Regions from separate parts of the Streptomyces sp. NBC_00090 genome, predicted to be linked through region 2. Evidence: riboswitches for the same ligand, from Rfam matches in the RefSeq annotation. Region 2 holds a riboswitch; each other region holds the start of a gene.
What was found. A riboswitch is a leader RNA that binds a small molecule or an ion and turns the genes downstream of it on or off. The one in region 2 is predicted to bind ZMP and ZTP.
Positions count from the first base shown of each region.

Region 1: another riboswitch for ZMP and ZTP. It lies ahead of glyA (serine hydroxymethyltransferase); the one in region 2 lies ahead of OG361_RS03010 (phosphoribosylaminoimidazolecarboxamide formyltransferase).
Region 3: another riboswitch for ZMP and ZTP. It lies ahead of OG361_RS39265 (bifunctional 5,10-methylenetetrahydrofolate dehydrogenase/5,10-methenyltetrahydrofolate cyclohydrolase); the one in region 2 lies ahead of OG361_RS03010 (phosphoribosylaminoimidazolecarboxamide formyltransferase).

Region 1 covers NZ_CP108224.1:5,497,168-5,503,640, forward strand. The annotation lists gene OG361_RS24715 (polysaccharide deacetylase family protein) at 1-241, opposite strand, end outside; gene rocD (ornithine--oxo-acid transaminase) at 343-1,548, opposite strand; ZMP/ZTP riboswitch at 1,659-1,749, shown strand; gene glyA (serine hydroxymethyltransferase) at 1,827-3,095, shown strand; gene OG361_RS24730 (hypothetical protein) at 3,183-4,040, opposite strand; gene OG361_RS24735 (RNA polymerase sigma factor) at 4,033-4,620, opposite strand; gene trpS (tryptophan--tRNA ligase) at 4,677-5,690, shown strand; gene OG361_RS24745 (2'-5' RNA ligase family protein) at 5,787-6,383, shown strand; gene OG361_RS24750 (decaprenylphospho-beta-D-erythro-pentofuranosid-2-ulose 2-reductase) at 6,463-6,473, opposite strand, start outside.
Region 2 covers NZ_CP108224.1:673,347-679,819, reverse strand. The annotation lists gene OG361_RS03020 (S8 family peptidase) at 271-1,485, shown strand; gene OG361_RS03015 (glycosyl hydrolase family 8) at 1,599-3,287, shown strand; gene OG361_RS03010 (phosphoribosylaminoimidazolecarboxamide formyltransferase) at 3,303-4,460, opposite strand; ZMP/ZTP riboswitch at 4,495-4,589, opposite strand; gene OG361_RS03005 (glyceraldehyde-3-phosphate dehydrogenase) at 4,677-6,122, opposite strand; gene OG361_RS03000 (AfsR/SARP family transcriptional regulator) at 6,259-6,473, shown strand, end outside.
Region 3 covers NZ_CP108224.1:8,873,045-8,879,517, forward strand. The annotation lists gene OG361_RS39255 (aldehyde dehydrogenase family protein) at 1-719, opposite strand, end outside; gene OG361_RS39260 (GAF domain-containing protein) at 764-2,017, opposite strand; ZMP/ZTP riboswitch at 2,152-2,260, shown strand; gene OG361_RS39265 (bifunctional 5,10-methylenetetrahydrofolate dehydrogenase/5,10-methenyltetrahydrofolate cyclohydrolase) at 2,289-3,143, shown strand; gene OG361_RS39270 (hypothetical protein) at 3,367-4,341, shown strand; gene OG361_RS39275 (SWF or SNF family helicase) at 4,415-5,761, opposite strand; gene OG361_RS39280 (DEAD/DEAH box helicase) at 5,758-6,473, opposite strand, start outside.

The DNA.
Region 1 (6,473 bases), 4.8 Mb from region 2:
AGGCGGGCACCCGGCGGTCGAGCAGCAGCTTCGCCGCCGCGGGGTCGTGGTACCAGCCGTCGTCGATGGTGATGAAGACGACCGGGTCGGTGGTCTCGACGTGGGAGACCACCGGGACGGGCTCGGGCCAGGCCGCCTTCGGGGCGGAGTGGGCGGGTCCCGTGAACGCGCCGAGGAGCGCGAGGGGGACGAGGGCGGCGAGCGCGGCACGCACGGCGTGACGCAGACGGAGTCTCGGCATGGCGGCATCATTGGCCTAGACCAACTGCCGTGTCAATGGCCCGAGTTGCCCCGCCTCGGCCGGTACGGACACGCCTCCGCCCCCTTCCGAAACGGAGCCCGTCAGTCCGACAGCACGCCCCTCAGCTGCTCCAGGCCCCAGTCCAGATCCTCCTTCGAGATGACCAGCGGCGGCGCGATCCTGATCGTCGACCCGTGCGTGTCCTTCACCAGGACCCCGCGCTCCATCAGCCGCTCCGAGATCTCCCGGCCCGTGCCCCGGGCCGGCGCGATGTCCACCCCGGCCCACAGGCCGCGCCCGCGCACCGCCTCCACCGCCCCGCCGCCCACGAGCAGCCCCAGCTCGGCGTGGAGGTGCTCGCCCAGCTCCGCCGCCCGCTCCTGGAACTCGCCCGTCCGCAGCATCGCGATCACCTCCAGGGCCACCGCGCAGGCCAGCGGATTCCCGCCGAACGTCGACCCGTGCTCACCCGGCCGGAACACGCCGAGCACCGAACGGTCGGCCACCACCGCCGACACCGGCACCACACCGCCGCCCAGCGCCTTCCCCAGGATGTACACATCCGGCACCACACCCTCGTGCTCGCACGCGAAGGTCTTCCCGGTCCGGCCCAGGCCCGACTGGATCTCGTCCGCCATGAACAGCACGTTCCGCCGGCGCGTCAGCTCCCGCACGCCCGGCAGGTAACCGGCCGGCGGAACGAGCACGCCCGCCTCGCCCTGGATCGGTTCGAGCAGCACCGCCACGGTGTTCTCGGTGACCGCCGCTTCGAGCGCTGTGAGGTCCCCGTACGGAACGATCTCGAACCCCGGTGTGTACGGGCCGAAGTGGTCCCGCGCCTCGTGGTCCGTGGAGAAGCTGACGATCGTCGTCGTCCGGCCGTGGAAGTTGTTCCCCGCGACCACGATCTTCGCGTGCCCGTCCGGCACGCCCTTCACCTCGTACCCCCACTTCCGGGCGGTCTTCACGGCCGTCTCGACCGCCTCCGCCCCCGTGTTCATCGGCAGCACCACCTCCTTGCCGCACAACTCCGCCAGCTGCGTACAGAAATCGGCGAAGCGGTCGTGGTGGAAGGCGCGCGAGGTCAGCGTCACCCGCTCCAGCTGCGCCTTCGCGGCGTCGATCAGCCGTCGGTTGCCGTGCCCGAAGTTGAGCGCCGAGTATCCGGCGAGCATGTCGAGGTAGCGGCGCCCCTCGACATCGGTCATCCAGGCCCCGTCCGCCGAGGTGACGACGATCGGAAGGGGGTGGTAGTTGTGAGCGCTGTGCGCCTCCGCGGAAGCGATCGCGTCTTGCGTCCTCGACACGGGATCTCCGTTCGTCCTGCGGCCCGGTGGGTGGCTCGTGGCCCCCCTTCTTATCGTCGCTCGCATGCCGGAAGGGGAAACCTCGGCGGCGGCGCGCCAGCTAGTCTTCAAACACGCACGGCGACTGGCGTACGGGGAAGCGACCCCGGGGGAGCCGTGCGCGGCAGACCACACGGGGCGCCGCTCGCCTGGGCGTCACGGGACCCGACAGTCCCGCGTGGCGCCGCGCCTCACCCGCAGTGTCCCGGGACCCGCCGCAACGCCCGGAGGACACCACCGTGACCGTGCCCCAGCAGCACCCCGCCCTCGCCGCCGCCGACCCCGAGCTCGCCGCCCTCGTCGGCGCCGAGGAGCGGCTCCAGGGCGAGACGCTCCGCCTCATCCCCAGCGAGAACTACGTCTCCGCCGCCGTCCTCGAAGCCTCCGGCACCGTCCTCCAGAACAAGTACAGCGAGGGCTACCCCGGCCGCCGCTACTACGAGGGCCAGCAGAACATCGACCGGGTCGAGACCCTCGCCGTCGAGCGCGCCAAGGCGCTCTTCGGCGTCGACCACGCCAACGTCCAGCCCTACTCCGGCTCCCCGGCCAACCTCGCCGTCTACCTCGCCTTCGCCGAGCCCGGCGACACCGTCATGGGCATGGCCCTGCCGATGGGCGGCCACCTCACCCACGGCTGGGGCGTCTCCGCCACCGGCACGTGGTTCCGGGGCGTCCAGTACGGCGTACGCCGGGACACGGGCCTCATCGACCTCGACGAGGTCCGCGAGCTCGCCCTCAAGGAGCGCCCGAAGGTGATCTTCTGCGGCGGCACCGCGCTGCCCCGCACGATCGACTTCGCCGCCTTCGGCGAGATCGCCCGCGAGGCCGGCGCCGTGCTCGTCGCCGACGTCGCCCACATCGCCGGCCTCATCGCGGGCGGCGCCCACCCGTCCCCGGTCCCGCACGTCGACGTGATCTCCACGACCACCCACAAGACCCTGCGCGGCCCGCGCGGCGCGATGCTGATGTCCCGCGAGGAGCACGCCAAGGCCCTCGACAAGGCCGTCTTCCCCGGCCTCCAGGGCGGCCCGCACAACCAGACCACCGCGGCCATCGCCGTCGCCCTCCACGAGGCGGCCCAGCCCTCCTTCCGTGCCTACGCCCACGCCGTCGTCGCCAACGCCAAGGCACTCGCCGAGGCGCTCCTCGCCCGCGGCTTCGATCTGGTCTCCGGTGGCACCGACAACCACCTGATCCTGATGGACCTCACCCCCAAGGAGGTCCCGGGCAAGATCGCCGCGAAGGCCCTCGACCGGGCCGGGATCGTCGTGAACTACAACACCGTCCCCTACGACCCCCGGAAGCCCTTCGACCCCTCCGGTGTCCGCATCGGCACCCCGTCGCTCACCTCCCGAGGCCTCGGCACGGAGCACATGGCCCAGGTCGCGGAGTGGATCGACCGCGGTGTCGCCGCGGCCGGCACGGGCGACGAGGACGCGCTCGGCGCGATCCGCGCGGAGGTCGCCGACCTCCTCACCGCCTACCCGGCCCCGGGCCTCCCGACCTGACCCCGGTCTGCCCGACCTGACCCCGGTCTGCCCGACCTGACCCGGTCCTCCCGGCCTGACCCCGGTCCGCCCGGGTCAGGCCGGTCCTCAGCCGACCGATTCCGCCGTCCGGCGGGCCTGCTCCGGGTCCGGTATGCCTTCCAGGCGGAAGGTGAGCGCGCCCCCGCTCCTCGTCCAGAGGAGCGTGGGGCCCGCCGTCCGGACCTCATGGGTCCAGGCCGCGCCCGTCCCGTCCGTCATCGGGAAGGTCAGCAGATGGGGCTCCGCGAACCAGTAGCCCTGCGCGCCGTCCGGGAGGTCCACCCACCTCGGCCGCGTCGTCACCTGCTTGGCGAAGCCGATGTCCAGGCGGGCCGGGAACTCGTCCAGCCGGACCGATCTCTCCCCGTCGTGCCAGCACAGGCTGATCACCGCCCGGCCCCGCTCGGCCGACCCCGTCACCGCGACCGCGTCGGGCGGGCCGAGCGCGCCCGGCACCAGCGGTTCGAAGCCCGCCCTGCGCCCGGCCTCCGCCAGGGGGACCGGGTCGGGGCACCCCGGCACCGACGCGCCGGGCGGAGCGTGGCGGCCGTCCGGGTCGTACCGCACGGCGACCCCGCCGAAGCCGAACCAGTCCGCCACCGCGGCGCGCACGGGAGGGGTGAGCACCAGCACGATCAGCACGCCGGTCAGGCCCGCCACCAGCGCCCGCCACCGCTCCCGCAGCCACGCCCACACCGCCGACGCCCGCTCCGACACCCACGCCCACGCCGGCAACGCCCGCGGTGACGCCCACGACCAGGGCCGTCGCCGGACCGGCACGGGCGTCGGGACCCGCTCCTCCAGCAGCTGCGCGAGCACCCGCTCGGCCATGGATTCGCCGTCCACGTCCGGCACCCGCAGCCGCCGCCCCAGCTCCCGCAGCTCCTCCGGCAGCCGGTCCTCCGGCAGACGCTCGTCAGCCACGCTCCTCACCTCCCTCCAGCACGAGTCCCAGCTTCTTCAGCGCCCGGCTCAACCGGGACTTCACGGTCCCCCGCGGCCAGCCGAGCGCCTCGGCCGTCTCCGCCTCGTCCAGCTCCAGCAGATAGCGGTGGACCACCACCTGCCGGTGGTCCTCGCCGAGCCCGTCCAGGGCGTCGAGAAGCCGCCGGCTCCGCTCCCGCTCCTCGGCCGCGACCGCCGGGTCCGCCGACTCCGGTATCCGCGGCTCGGCCCCGAGCAGGTCCGCCTCCCGGTCGGCGACGGCACGCTGTCGACCCGCCGAGCGCACTGTGTTCCTGGTCTCATTGACGACGATCCGCAGCAGCCACGGCCGGAACGCCGCGCCCTCCTTGAAGCGCCCCAGCGAGCGGTACGCCTTGAAGAAGGCCTGCTGCACCACGTCCTCCGCGTCCGCGCCCGCACCCAGGGCGACCGCCGCCCGGAGCGCCACCGCCGTGTGGGCGCGCACCAGCTCCGCGTACGCCTCCGGCTCTCCGGCGCGTACCCGTGCGATCACCGCTCCCTCGCCGACGACGGTGCGGTCCCCCTCCCACGTCCTCACACCTTTGATACACCGGCAGTCGGGGATCGGTTCCCACACCTGAGAGAATGATGTGCATGGCCTCTGATCGTCCTCGCGCGCTCTCCGGAATCCAGCCCACGGCAGGCTCGTTCCACCTCGGCAACTACCTCGGTGCGGTCCGTCAGTACGTCGCACTGCAGGAGTCCCACGACGCCTTCTACATGGTCGTCGACCTGCATGCCATCACGGTCCCGCAGGACCCCGCCGAGCTGCGGGACAACACCCGCCTCGCCGTCGCGCAGCTGCTCGCCGCCGGTCTCGACCCGGACCGCTGCACCCTGTTCGTCCAGAGCCACGTCCCCGAGCACGCTCAGCTCGGCTGGGTCATGAACTGCCTCACGGGCTTCGGCGAGGCCTCCCGCATGACGCAGTTCAAGGACAAGTCGGCGAAGCAGGGCGCCGACCGCGCCACCGTCGGCCTCTTCACGTACCCGATCCTCCAGGTCGCGGACATCCTGCTCTACCAGGCCAACGAGGTCCCGGTCGGCGAGGACCAGCGCCAGCACATCGAGCTGACCCGTGACCTCGCGGAGCGCTTCAACGGCCGCTTCGGCGACACCTTCACCGTCCCCAAGCCGTACATCGTCAAGGAGACCGGGAAGATCTACGACCTCCAGGACCCGACGATCAAGATGAGCAAGTCGGCGTCGACGCCGAAGGGCCTGATCAACCTCCTGGACGAGCCGAAGGTCACCGCGAAGAAGGTCAAGAGCGCCGTCACCGACACGGACACGGTGATCCGCTTCGATCCGGAGAACAAGGCGGGCGTCTCCAACCTCCTCACCATCCTGTCCACCCTCACCGGGACGAGCATCGCCGACCTGGAGAAGAGCTACGAGGGCAAGATGTACGGCGCGCTGAAGACGGATCTGGCCGAGGTCATGGTGGACTTCGTCACGCCGTTCCGGGCCCGGACCCAGGAATACCTGGACGACCCGGAGACGCTGGACTCGATCCTGGCCAAGGGCGCGGAGAAGGCCCGTGCGGTCGCGGCGGAGACGCTGGCGCAGACGTACGACCGGATGGGCTTCCTGCCCGCCAAGCACTGAGTCCTAGGACCCTGGCCACGAGGGTGGTACAGGACGCACACTGGCGGCTGTACCACCACACCATTCGACGGACGACGGACGACGGAGGAGAACGACGTGGGGACCGTAACGCTCGGCGTTTCGATCGCGGTCCCGGAGCCCTACGGCAGCCTGCTCCAGGAGCGGCGCGCGGGCTTCGGGGATCCCGCCGCGCACGGCATCCCCACCCACGTCACCCTCGTCCCGCCGACCGAGGTCGCGGAGGAGCGGCTCCCGGAGATCGAGGCGCACCTCGCCGGTGTCGCCGCCGAGTACCAGCCCTTCCCCGTACGTCTGAAGGGCACCGGGACCTTCCGCCCCCTCTCCCCGGTCGTCTTCGTGAAGCTCAAGCAGGGCGTCCCCCTCTGCAACCGGCTCCAGCACCAGATCCGGGACGAGGCGGGACCGCTCGCGCGCGAGCTCCAGTTCCCGTACCACCCGCACGTCACCGTGGCGCACGCCATCTCCGAGGAGGGGATGGACCGGGCGTTCAAGGAGCTCGCGGCGTACGAGGCGGCCTGGACGTGCCGCTCCTTCGCGCTGTACGAGCAGGGCCCGGACGGCGTGTGGCGGAAGCTGTACGACTACGAGTTCGGCAGCGGCCGGCCGATCTCGGCCGTCCCGACGCAGGGCGGCAGCCCGGTCGACACGCCGACCGTCACCCCCGCCGGCTGAACCCACCGGACACCGGCCCACCGGACACCGGCCCTCAGGGCCCCGGCCCATCGGACACCGGCCCTCAGAGCCCCCGCCCTCACACCGGCA
Region 2 (6,473 bases):
GGGTGTTCGGGTGGCGACCCCTGCCCGATGACGGGTGTTTTCCATGGGTTCGACAGGGATTCGATTGCCGGAGTGTGGCGGATGCGTGACGGGGTGTGGCAGATGCATGACAAGTCCTCAACTCCCTTGAGCGGCGCCCGTGGAGCGGACAGGCTGTTGATCACGCCGGATCGCCCCACACGGCTCCCGGCGGTGCGTGTGACCGCACGCGCCCCCCACAGTCGCGCCGCCCCACATCAGGCGCGACGCCGAAGAGGAGGACTCCCTCGCATGGCACTCCCGCAGCACACCAAGGCCCGCCTCGCGCTGACCGTCTCCGCCGCGACCGCGGCCGCCCTGCTCGGCACCTTCGCCGCCGTCCCCGCCCAGGCGGCACCCGCCGAGGGCGTCGTCCTCGCGGCCGGTTCGGCCGACGCGGTGCCCGGCAGCTACATCGTCACCCTCAAGCAGGGCGCGGGCTTCAAGGCCGCCTCCGCCAAGGGCCGGAACCTGATAGCCGGTTACGGCGGCACGGTCCGCAAGACCTTCGGCTCCGCCCTCAACGGCTACACGGCCACCCTCGGTGAGGCGGAGGCCCGCCGCCTCGCCGCCGACCCGGCCGTCGCCTCCGTCGAGCAGAACCAGGTCTACCGCGCCGACGCGACGCAGACCAACGCCCCCTGGGGCCTGGACCGCATCGACCAGGCGAACCTCCCGCTCTCCGGCACGTACACGTACCCCGACACCGCCGGCAGCGGCGTCACCGCGTACGTGATCGACACCGGCGTCCGCATCTCGCACTCGCAGCTCGCCGGCCGGGCGGTGAACGGCTACGACGCGGTCGACGGCGACTCGGTCGCCCAGGACGGCAACGGTCACGGCACGCACGTGGCCACCACCATTGCGGGATCCACGTACGGCGTGGCCAAGGCCGCGAGGATCGTGGCCGTCCGGGTCCTCGACAACAACGGTTCCGGCACCACCGCCGGCGTCATCGCGGGCATCGACTGGGTCACCTCGAACCACGCCGCGGGGGCCCCGGCCGTCGCCAACCTCTCCCTCGGCGGCGGCGCCTCCACCGCCCTCGACAACGCGGTGAAGAACTCCATCGCGGACGGCGTCACCTACGCCGTCGCCGCGGGCAACTCCGGTGTCAACGCGGCCTCCACGTCTCCCGCCCGCGTCGCCGCCGCCATCACGGTCGGCGCCACGAGCAACACCGACGCCAAGGCCGGCTGGTCCAACTACGGTTCGGTCCTCGACCTGTTCGCCCCCGGCGTGTCGATCACCGCGGGCTGGCACACGAGCGACACGGCCACGAACACGATCTCGGGCACCTCGATGGCCACCCCGCACGTCGCGGGCGCCGCCGCCGTCTACCTCGCGGGCCACGCCTCCGCCACTCCGGCGCAGGTCGCGACCGCCCTGGTGAACGGAGCCACGCCGAACAAGGTGACCAGCCCGGGCAGCGGCTCGCCCAACCGCCTTCTGCGGCTCGTCCCGTGACGCGCACGTGACCGGTCGGGGGTCTTGCGCGGACCCCCGGCCCTCTCTACCCTCGCGGCTCAATGGTTAGGAAAACTTCCTAACGAATGAGCCGCGAAGGAAAGGGAGTTGTCATGCGTCGACGAAGCGTCTCGCTTCTCGGGCTCGCCGGACTGCTGGTGCTGCCCCTGACGTCGATCCCCCAGGCACAGGCGCACCCCCAGGCGCAGCCGAGCGCACAGGAACGGGCGGCCGCCGCCGACGGCCTGGTCTCCGCCGGAAAGCCGGTGACGGCCTCGTCCGTCGAGGCGGCCGGTCTTGAACCCGCCCGGGCGGTGGACGGCAGCGCCACCACCCGCTGGGCCAGCGTGGAGGGCGTCGACCCGCAGTGGCTCCGGATCGACCTCGGGGCGACGCACACCGTCTCCCGGGTGAAGCTCACCTGGGAGGCCGCCTACGGCAAGGCCTACCGCGTCCAGACCTCGCCCGACGGATCGACCTGGACCGACATCCACTCCACGACCACCGGCGACGGAGCCGTCGACGACCTCGCGGTCTCCGGCACGGGCCGGTACCTCCGGGTGTACGGCACCACGCGCGGCACCCCGTACGGGTACTCCCTCTGGGAGGTCGAGGTCTACGGCGCCCCGACCGGCGGCGGCGTCCCCGGCGGGCCGGCCGTTCCCTTCGGCAGCCACCTCAGGCCCTACACCGCCGGGACGCTCAAGCCCTCCGGCGCCCAGGCGACGATCGACCAGAAGGTCGTCGAGTACTACGACAAGTGGAAGGCCGCCTTCGTCCGGCAGAACTGCGGCAACGGCTGGTACCAGATCATCTCGCCGGACGCCGACCACCCCTACGTCGCCGAGGCGCAGGGGTACGGCATGGTCATCGCCGCCACCATGGCCGGCGCCGACCCCGACGCGAAGAAGATCTTCGACGGGCTCGTGAAGTGGAAGATCGACCACCCGTCCTCGATCAACCCGAACCTCCTCGCGGCCGAACAGGACGCCTCCTGCAAGAGCGTCAACGGCGGTGACGGCGCCACCGACGGCGACATGGACGTGGCGTACGGTCTGCTCCTCGCCGACAAGCAGTGGGGGAGCGCCGGCGCGTACGACTACAAGGACCTCGCGCTCAAGCACATCGCCGCGATCAAGAAGGACGAGCTCAACCCGACGACCAAGCTGCTGAAGCTCGGCGACTGGACCAGCTCCGGCGACCAGTACTACTACCTGTCCCGCACCTCGGACTGGATGGTCGACCACTTCCGCGCCTTCCGTACGGCCACGGGCGACACCGCCTGGGACGCGGTCCGCAGTGCCCACCAGACGCAGATCTCGCGCCTCCAGTCGACGTACGCCTCCGGCACCGGGCTGCTGCCCGACTTCGTCATCGACACGAACACCACCCCCCGGCCCGCCACGGGCCAGGTCCTGGAGGACCCCAACGACGGCGCGTACTGGTGGAACGCGTGTCGTACCCCCTGGCGCATCGCGGACGACGCGGTGACCAGCGGGGACGCCACGTCACTCGCGGCCGCGCGGAAACTGAACGGCTGGATCAAGACGAAGACCGGCGGCGACCCGAACAAGATCGCCATCGGCTACAAGCTCAACGGCACCCAGATCTCGGCGGGCAGCGAGGCCGCCTTCTTCGCGCCGTTCGCCGTGGCGGCGATGACCGACCCGTCCAGCCAGGCCTGGCTGGACGCCCTCTGGAACAAGATGCTGGCGACTCCCGTCGACACCAGCAGCTACTTCTCGGCCAGCATCCAGCTCCAGGTCATGATCACGGCCTCGGGGAACCACTGGGTCCCGTAGGGGACGCCCCGCCGATCAGTGGTGGAAGAGCCTCAGCCCGGTGCGCGCGAGCGTGATCCCGTGCTCGCGGCAGGCGTCCTCGACGTCGGTGGAACGGATCGACCCACCGGGTTCGGCGATGGAGGTGACGCCGTGCCGGTGCGCGTGGTCGACGTTGTCCCGGAAGGGCAGCGCGCCGTCCGAGGCGAACGCCACACCGGTCAGCTCCGCGAGCCACTCGCCGCGCTGCTCGTCGGTGAGGTCGGGGGCGGGCACGGACAGGGCCCCGGACAGGCGCGCGCGCTCGTCCGGGGTGAGGTCGCCCTCGACGAACCGGATCTGCCAGTTGATCCGGTCCTGCCGGCGGATGCCCGGCCGGAAGGCGAGCGCGCGGACGGCGGGGTGGCGGCGCAGCCACCACGTGTCGGTCTTCGCGCCCGCCAGCCGGGTGCAGTCCACCCGGGACTGTTGCCCGGCGCCGATCCCGAGCGTCGCCCCGCCGCGTACGTAGCAGACGGAGTTGGACTGGGTGTAGCGCAGCACCGCGAGTCCGAGCAGCAGGTCCTCCGCGGCCGCCGGCGTCAGCGCGCCGCACACGACGTCGTCGAGGAGGGCGGGGGAGATGGGCAGGTCGTCGCGCTGCTGGGTCAGCCGCACGCCGTACACCTCCCGGGCCTCGTGGCTCGGCGGGGTGAAGCTCTCGTCGGCCTCCATGACGAGGAAGCGGCCCCTCTTCTTCGCGCTCAGGGTCGCGACCGTGCCGGGAGCGAAGCCGGGGGCGATGACACCGTCGCAGACCACGCGGCTCAGCAGTTCGGCGAGTTCGGCGTCGACCGGGCGCGAGACGGCGGCGAAGTCGCCGTAGGAGGACTTCGGATCGGCGTCGCGGGCGCGCAGGTAGGCGCTGGTCAGTGCTCCGACCCGGTCGCGGTCGACGCCGTACAGCCCGGCGGTCACCTCGTCGACGGGCCCGGCCACCGCCGCGCCGGCGGGCGAGACGTGCTTGAAGGAGGCGGCGGCCGGCCGTCCCAGGACGCGGCTCGCCTCCCGGACCAGCTGCCAACTGTTCAGCGCGTCGAGAAGGTTGATGTAGGACGGGCTGCCGTTCACCACCCGGACCGGCCGACTCCCGGACGCCACCGGCGCGGTGGTCGCCTCCCGCTGCTGGGGGTTGATTCCGTAACGCAGTTCCATCTCCAGGCCTCCTGGGTCAGCGGGACATCACTGACGCAGGCGCCCAGGCGGTCGACGCGCACGCGGGAAAGACGGGGGTGACTGCCGCTCCCCGGTGGTGATCCACCTTCGCCAGTCGCGGCCGGGCACGATGCTACCCGTACGGAACGACGACGGCGCGCCGCACCCCCCGTGGGGGAAGTGCGGCGCGCCGCCGTGCTGTTGGCGCCGGGAGGATCAGACCGCCGGAGCCGGGAAGGTCGGGTACTCCACGCCGGAGACGTGCTGCACGACGCGGATGACCTGGCACGAGTAGCCGAACTCGTTGTCGTACCACAGGTAGAGGATCGCGTTGTCGCCGTCGACCTTGGTCGCGCCGGCGTCCACGATCGACGCGTGGCGCGAGCCGACGAAGTCCATGGAGACGGCGTCGGGGGCCGTGGTGAAGTCGATCTGGCGCTTCAGCGGCGAGTGCAGCGAGACGTCGCGGAGGTACTCGAGGACCTCCGCGCGGGTGGTCTCGCGGCCCAGGCGCAGGCTCAGGATCGCGATCGAGACGTCCGGCACCGGCACGCGGATCGAGCTGCCGGTGATCGGGGCCTTGAGCTCCGGCAGCGCCTTGGCGACGGCCGAGGCGGCACCGGTCTCGGTGATCACCATGTTGAGCGGCGCGGAACGGCCGCGGCGGTCGGCCTTGTGGTAGTTGTCCAGCAGGTTCTGGTCGTTCGTGAACGAGTGGACCGTCTCCACGTGGCCGCGCAGCACGCCGTACTCGTCGTCCATGGCCTTCAGCGGCGGGACGATGGCGTTGGTGGTGCACGAGGCGCAGGAGAGGATCTGCTCGTCCGGCTTGACCGTCTCGTGGTTGACGCCGTGCACGATGTTCGGCACGTCACCCTTGCCGGGCGCGGTCAGGACGACCTTGTCGATGCCGGGGCGCAGGTGCTTGGAGAGGCCCTCGCGGTCGCGCCACTTGCCGGTGTTGTCGATGAGGATGGCGTTGTCGATGCCGTACGCCGTGTAGTCGACCTCGGAGGGGTCGTTGGCGTAGATCACCTTGATCGTGTTGCCGTTGGCGACGATGGTGCTGTTGGCCTCGTCGACCGTGATCGTGCCCTGGAACTGGCCGTGGATGGAGTCGCGGCGCAGCAGCGAGGCGCGCTTCACGAGGTCCTGGTCGCCACCGCCGCGGACGACGATCGCGCGCAGGCGCAGACCGTTGCCGGAGCCGGCCTTCTCGATGAGGAGGCGGGCGACGAGGCGGCCGATGCGGCCGAAGCCGTAGAGGACGACGTCACGCCCGTCACGGCGCTCGATCTTGTTCTCACCCGTGGCACCGGCGACGGCCTCGGCGGTGAAGTCCGCCACCGAGAGACCGCGGTCGTCGGTCTTGTACTCGGCGGCCAGCATGCCGATGTCGATCTGGGACGGGCCCAGGTCGAGGGTGGTGAGGGTCTGGAGGAACGGGAGCGTCTCGGTGACCGAGAGCTCCTCGCCGTCGATCTGCCGGGCGAAGCGGTGGGTCTTGAGGATGCTGACCACCGACTTGTTCACCAGGGAGCGGCTGTGGACCAGGACGGTTATGTCCTGCTCCCGGTGCAGCTTCCCGATGATCGGGATCATCGACTCCGCGATCTCCTCGCGGTTCTTCCAGCTGGTGAACGAGTCGTCATTGACAGTCACAAGTTTATCTTTCGAGCTAGGCGGCGCTCATATGGTAACCCCCGGCCGGTTTGATCAATCAAGGGGTGCCGAACCGTACGATGGACGGCGTCGGGATCCGCCGCAGAGCGGGCCCGCCCTACCTTGATGCGGGGGCATGGTGGTGAAGTTCGGGCTGCTCGGTTCACTCGTGGTCCACGACGGGACGGAGCCGCGGCCGGTCACCGGCCCCAAGGTCCGCATCCTCCTCGCCGCACTGCTCCTCGACGCCGGCCGCACCGTCCCCAGGGACACGCTCAAAGCGGCCCTCTGGGGCGACTCGGTCCCCGCCAGCGCCGACGCCTCCCTCGCCAACCACCTCACCCGGCTGCG
Region 3 (6,473 bases), 8.2 Mb from region 2:
GTGAAGGCGATCTTCGCCACCCGCGGTGAGGAGGCGAGCGGCTTGCCGGCCTCCTCGCCGAAGCCGTTGACGATGTTCAGGACGCCCGGCGGCAGCAGGTCCGCGACCAGGCTGAGCCAGAAGTGCACCGAGGCCGGGGTCTGTTCGGCGGGCTTGAGGATCACCGCGTTGCCCGCGGCAAGCGCCGGGGCCAGTTTCCAGACCGCCATGAGGATCGGGAAGTTCCACGGGATGATCTGAGCGACCACGCCCAGCGGCTCGTGGAAGTGGTACGCGACGGTGTCGTCGTCGATCTCGCTCAGCGCGCCCTCCTGGGCCCGCAGCGCCCCCGCGAAGTAGCGGAAGTGGTCGATCGCCAGCGGGATGTCGGCGGCGAGGGTCTCCCGGACGGGCTTGCCGTTGTCCCAGCTCTCCGCGACGGCGAGCGCCTCCAGGTTGCTCTCCATCCGGTCCGCGATCCTCAGCAGGACGGTCGCGCGCTCCGCCGGCGCCGTCCGGCCCCACCCCGGTGCCGCGGCGTGCGCCGCGTCGAGGGCGCGATCCACGTCCTCGGCGGTGCCTCGGGCGACCTCGGTGAAGGCGCGGCCGTCGACGGGGCTCGGGTTCTCGAAGTAGCGGCCGCGCGCCGGGGCGACGTACTCGCCTCCGATCCAGTGGTCGTAGCGGGCCTCGTACGACATGATCGCGCCCTCGGTACCGGGTGCGGCGTAACGGGTCATGGGCATGGCCTCCCTGGGACGCGCCGGCCGTCCCTGGCCGGCGCTCATGGCCGAGTCTGCGGACCCGTACGTTGCAATCCCGTTGCACCGGAGGACAGTTCCGTCTCCAGGGAGTCGAGCCGTGCCCGTACGGGCGGGAGTTGAGGAGCGGGCACCGCCGAGCACAGTGCCCGCCAGACCACCACGTCCTCCTCGCCCCAGGAGCTGTACGCCCAGTCCGCGAGCAGCCCCGGATCGCCCCGGTCCACCAGCGCGGCCCGCAGCCGGTCCGCGAGCCGCTCCCGCAGCCGTACGACCCCGGGCGCGAGCGACGCCGGAAGCAGCGGGCCCGCGTACTCGCCGGCCGCCGCCGAGACGGCCCCCGAGGCGAGCCGCCGGTCGACGGTGGCGAAGTCCGCGTCCACCGGCCCCGCCAGCCGGTACGGGCGCGAACGCAGCACGTCGGGACCGAGCAGCGAGCGGAGCCGGGACAGCTCCGCCCGCAGTGTCACCGGAGTCACCGACTCGTCCTCGTACAGCAGTGTCAGGAGTTCGTCGCCGCCCACGCCCTCGGGGCGGTGCGCGAGGACCACCAGGATCTCGCTGTGGCGGCGGCTCAGGCGCAGCCGCCGCCCGCCCACCGAGAGCACGGCCTCGTCGCGGCCGAGCGCCGAGAGCCTGAGCCGGTCGGCCCGGGGGGCCGGCCCGACCAGCGCCAGTTGGGACTCGGCCGCCCGTGCCACCGCCTGGACGAAGCCGAGGCTGTGCGGATGCGCGAGCCCGTCGCCACCCGTGATGTCGACCGCGCCGATCACCCGCCCGGTGTGCGGATCGTGCAGGGGTGCGGCGGCGCACGTCCAGGCCCGCACCGGTCGCCGGAAGTGCTCGGCGGCGACGACCTGCACCGGACGGTCGACGGCGATCGCGGTCCCGGGCGCGTTCGTCCCGGCCGCCGACTCCGACCAGCGGGCTCCGGCCACGAAGTTCATCGCGCGGGCCTTGCGCAGGGTGCCCGGATGGCCCTCCACCCAGAGCATCCGCCCGGCGGCGTCGCAGACCGCGAGGAGATGCTCGCCGTCCGTCGCGTAGGCCCCCATCAGCTCACGGATCACCGGCATCGCCGCCGACAGCGGATGGCCGTCACGGTGCTCGGCGAGTTCGTCCTCGTCCAGCTCGACCCGCGCCGCGCCCTCCTGGCTTACCCGGGCCCGTACGGAGCGCCGCCACGAGGCGGCGACCAGCGGCCGCGCCGGGCCGGAGCCGGCGGCCGTCCGTGTGTGCGTCTGAGCCGTCGTCCCGGCCACCCACGCATCGCTCAACTCGGCCTCCCCGTCGAGGTCGTCCCGGTAGTCGGGCCCATCGTCGTGCGCGCGCGGGGCCGTCGGCAAGCGCCCCGGCACCTCGGCATATGCACCCTGTCCGGGACCGGTCCCCGACCCCTCACGTAGAGTGGGCCCCGGGCCGTGACTGGCGCTTGAGGTGGATCACCACCGGGGAGCGGCCCGGGCGGTCGGCACCCGATCGGTGCTGCCGTGCCGATGCCGTGCGCCTGGGCGAACCACCGGTCAGAGACGACGCCCAGGAGTTGCCATGTCCACCAGCACCGCCACCCTCATGGACGGCACGGCCCTCGCCCGCCGTACGGTCGAGGAGACCGCCGCCCGCGCCGCCGAGGTCACCCGCCGCACCGGCGTCACGCCGTGTCTCGCGACCGTCCTGGTCGGCGCGGACCCGGCCTCCGTGACGTACGTGAAGATGAAGCAGAACCGCTGCGCGAAGGCCGGAATCCGCTCCAAGCACGTCGAGCTGCCCGCCGCCACGACGACCGAGGAGCTCGTCGCCGCGATCACCGCGCTCTCCGAGGACCCCGAGGTGCACGGCATCCTGCTCCAGCACCCGGTCGGCCCGCACATCGACGAGCGCGCCGCCTTCGAGGCCATCGCCCCCGAGAAGGACGTCGACGGCGTCACCATGGCCTCCTTCGCCGCCATGGGCTTCGGGCTGCCCGGTTTCGTCTCCTGCACGCCCGGCGGCATCATGCGCCTCCTCGACGCGTACGACGTCGAACTCAGCGGCAAGCGGGCCGTCGTCGTGGGCCGCAGTGCGATCCTCGGCAAGCCGGCCGGGCTGCTGCTCCTCGGCCGCGACGCCACCGTCACCTACTGCCACTCCCGCACCAAGGAGCTCTCCTCCGTCATACGAGAGGCCGACATCCTCGTCGCCGCCGTCGGCAAGGCCGACTTCATCAAGGGCGAGGACATCAAGCCGGGCGCGGTCGTCGTCGACGCCGGCTACAACCCGGGCAACATCGGCGACGTCCACTTCGCGTCGGCCGCCGAGCGCGCCTCGCTCATCACCCCGGTCCCCGGCGGCGTCGGCCCCATGACCATCGCCGTGCTCCTCGCCCAGACGGTCGAGGGCGCGGAGCGCCAGTTGGGTCTGTAGGACTCCCGTGGTGGGACGGCGGGATGTCGGGGTAGGGCCGGGTGCGGGGGAGCGGCGAGGTGGCGGGGTCGGGCGTCGGCGTTCCGACGGCCGGGGCGAGAGGGGCGTTTTCCGGCGATGGCCGGACAACGTATGGCCGATGATGGTCACCATTCCGTACAGGCCGCGCTCGACGGCCCCGGATCCCTCGCCACACGGCCGCCGACAGGCAACCCTGGTGTCCGTGCCACACCCGCCGACCGTCTCTCCGCCGCCGGACCGCCGGCCGGACGTGCCGGACGCGCCCGGTCCGGACGGTGTCTCGGCCGTGTCCTCGTCCCACCCCGCCGAGCGGCCAACCACAGCGGCCTGGTCGCGTGTCGTACGCCTCGGGGTGCCCCGGCCGGGTCCGGCCGCGCGGCGCGCCCGCCGGTTCGGCGTGCCGCTCGTGCCGGTGCTCGTGGCCGCCCTCGTCGTGGGCGCGTTCACGTTCGCCGGCGGATGGGACGGGCACGAGGGCGCGGTCCAGGGCCGGGCGGGTGGCGATCCGGTGGCCGTACCGTCCCCGGTCGTCGCCGAGGGGGACGCGCTGAGGGCGCGTACTCCCATGGCCGACACGCCGTCGACCGGTGTGCCGGCCACCGGCACCCCGGCCACCGGCAATCCCGCGGCCGACACGCCGGAGGCCGAGGCGTCCGAGGCCGGCACGTCCGAGGCCGGCACGTCCGAGGCCGGCACGCCGACGCGGTCGGTACCCGGGAAGAGCTCCGCGCGCGAGGAGAGCGCTTCTCCGCTGCCATCCCGCACCGCGAGCGCCGCTCCCGCGGCGCCCTCGACAGCGCCTTCCACCGCTCCGCCGCGCACGCCGTCCCCCGCCCGGCCCGTCTCGTTCGAGGCGCTCCGGGTCGGCGAGTGTTTCGACATCGACCGCGCCACGCCGGGCACGGCTCTCCGGCGTGCCTGCGACACGCCGCACCACGCCGAACTCGTCGCCCGGCCACGCCTGACCGGCACCTACGCCGACGACCAGAAGGTGCGGGAGGCGGCCACGGAGCTCTGCCGTGCGCCGCTCCGCCGCAAGGCCGCGCGGCAGCCGCTCGGCACCCGCTGGACCACCTTCGTCCAGTACCCCTTCCGCACCAGCTACCTCCTCGGTTCGGACACCGTGGCCTGCAGCCTCGCCGCAACCGGCGGCAGGCTCACGGACCGACTCCGGTAGCTCCGGAGGGTCCACCGGGTCCACCGGGTCAGGTGGGTCAGGTGGGTCCCGTGGGTCGGGTGTGGCCCGCAGGTCAGGGGCTGCCGGCCCCGGCAGTCTGAGTGGCTCCGGCGGTGTCGGCCGTGAGAGCCGTGGCCAGCGCCGACGCCGGATCGCGGTCCGCCGGGCCCGCCGGGGACCAGCGGGCACCGGCTTTGCGGTACGGCCACCAACGGCCGTCCGTACCGAGCCGCAACTGCGCCTCCGCGCCGACCACGGTCCAGCGCGCGCCCGTCGCCCGCCGCAGCACCGGCCGTTCGCCGTCCTCCCAGGCCTCCGCGAGCAGCGCCGCCGCACGGGCGAGAGTGTCGGCGTCCGGCGCCCACTCCTCCTCCAGTACGGCGAGGGCGGCCGCACCCCCGAACCGCCACGCGCGCGTGGCCGCGTCCAGATCCGCCCGTGTCCTGCCCGAACCGGCGGCGAGCCGCGTCGCGACCCACGGCGCGGGGGAGCCGACGGCGAGCCGCACCGCGTCCTGAGCGACCGTCAGCGACGGCTCCACGAGTCCCGGACCGTCGCCGAGCGCCGTGACGAGCATCCGCCGCGCGCGGGTCGCCGCGTCCTTCGCGAGGAACTCCAGGGCCGCCGGATCGACCCCCGGCTCCGGATCCGTCTCCGTGTCCAGGGAGGGCGGTTCGCCCGGCTCCGACGGGGCCGCCGGAGGGGCGGGCAGCGGCGGCAGGATGTCCCGCGCCGCGTACGCCTCCGCCGCCGACACGCCCGGCATGCCGCCGGCGCCGTCCGTACCGGCAACGTCCCCGGAGCCGTCCTGCCCGTCGCGTACCGCAGGCGCCGAGGCCCGCCGTGCGCTGCGCGTCTGGAGCTGGTCGAGGAGGGTCCGCTCGCCGCGCCCCCGCATCAGCAGCAGCACGAACGGGTCCTCGTCGAGCAGCCGCGCCACCTGGTAGCAGAGCGCCGAGGTGTGCGGGCAGTGGTCCCAGGCCTCGCAGCCGCACTCCGGGTCGAGATCGCCGATCCCCGGCAGCAGGTCCAGCCCGGCCACCGCCGCGTCCTCCACGAGGTGCGGCGGCATCTCGCGGTCGAGGAGCGCCGCGATGTGCCCCGCGCTGTCCACCGCCAGGTCGAGCAGCCGCTCCCACTCCTCCTCCGAGAACTCCCGCACCAGCACGTCGCTGCGGTGCGCCGTGCCGTCGCGGTCCTTGACGATCGCCGTGATCCGGCCGGGGCGCACCGACACCGCGCCCACCGCCCCCGCGCGCGCGTGCCGGCGCCCGGCCTTGAGCTGCTGGCCGTCGAGCGCGGTGTCCTCCAGCGCCTTCAGCCACGCCAGGCCCCACCAGGTCCTGGCGAACGCCGCGCCCTTCGCGGGCGGCAGCGCCTCGAACGTCCGCTCGTCGCCCCCGTGTCCGTACACGCTCATCGTCCGTCCCCTCGCAGCCGTACCAGCTCCGCCAGTTCCGCATCGGTCATTTCGGTCAGTTCCGGCGGAGCGTCCCCGCCCGTCCCGAGGACGGAGTCGGCCAGCTCCCGCTTGCGGTCGAGCATGGCGGCGATCCGGTCCTCGATCGTGCCTTCGGCGATCAGCCGGTGCACCTGCACCGGACGGTCCTGCCCGATCCGGTACGCGCGGTCGGTGGCCTGCGCCTCCACGGCCGGGTTCCACCAGCGGTCGTAGTGGACGACGTGCTCGGCGCGGGTGAGGTTGAGACCGGTCCCGGCGGCCTTGAGCGAGAGGAGGAAGACGGGCACGTCCCCGTTCTGGAAACGGGCGACCATCGCCTCGCGCTCGGCGACCGGAGTGCCGCCGTGGAGGAACTGCGTCCGCACGCCCCGCGCCGCGAGATGGCTTTCCAGGAGCCGGGCCATCCCCACGTACTGGGTGAAGACCAGGGTGCTCGCACCCTCGGCGAGGATCGTGTCGAGGAGTTCGTCGAGCAGCTCCAGCTTGCCCGAGCGGCCCTCGATCCTCGGTCGCTCCTCCTTGAGGTACTGGGCGGGGTGGTTGCAGATCTGCTTCAGACCGGTCAGCAGCTTCACGACGAGGCCGCGGCGCGCCATGCCGTCGGCCGCCGCGATCGCCTCCAGCGTCTCGCGCACCACCGCCTCGTAGAGACCGGCCTGCTCCGGCGTCA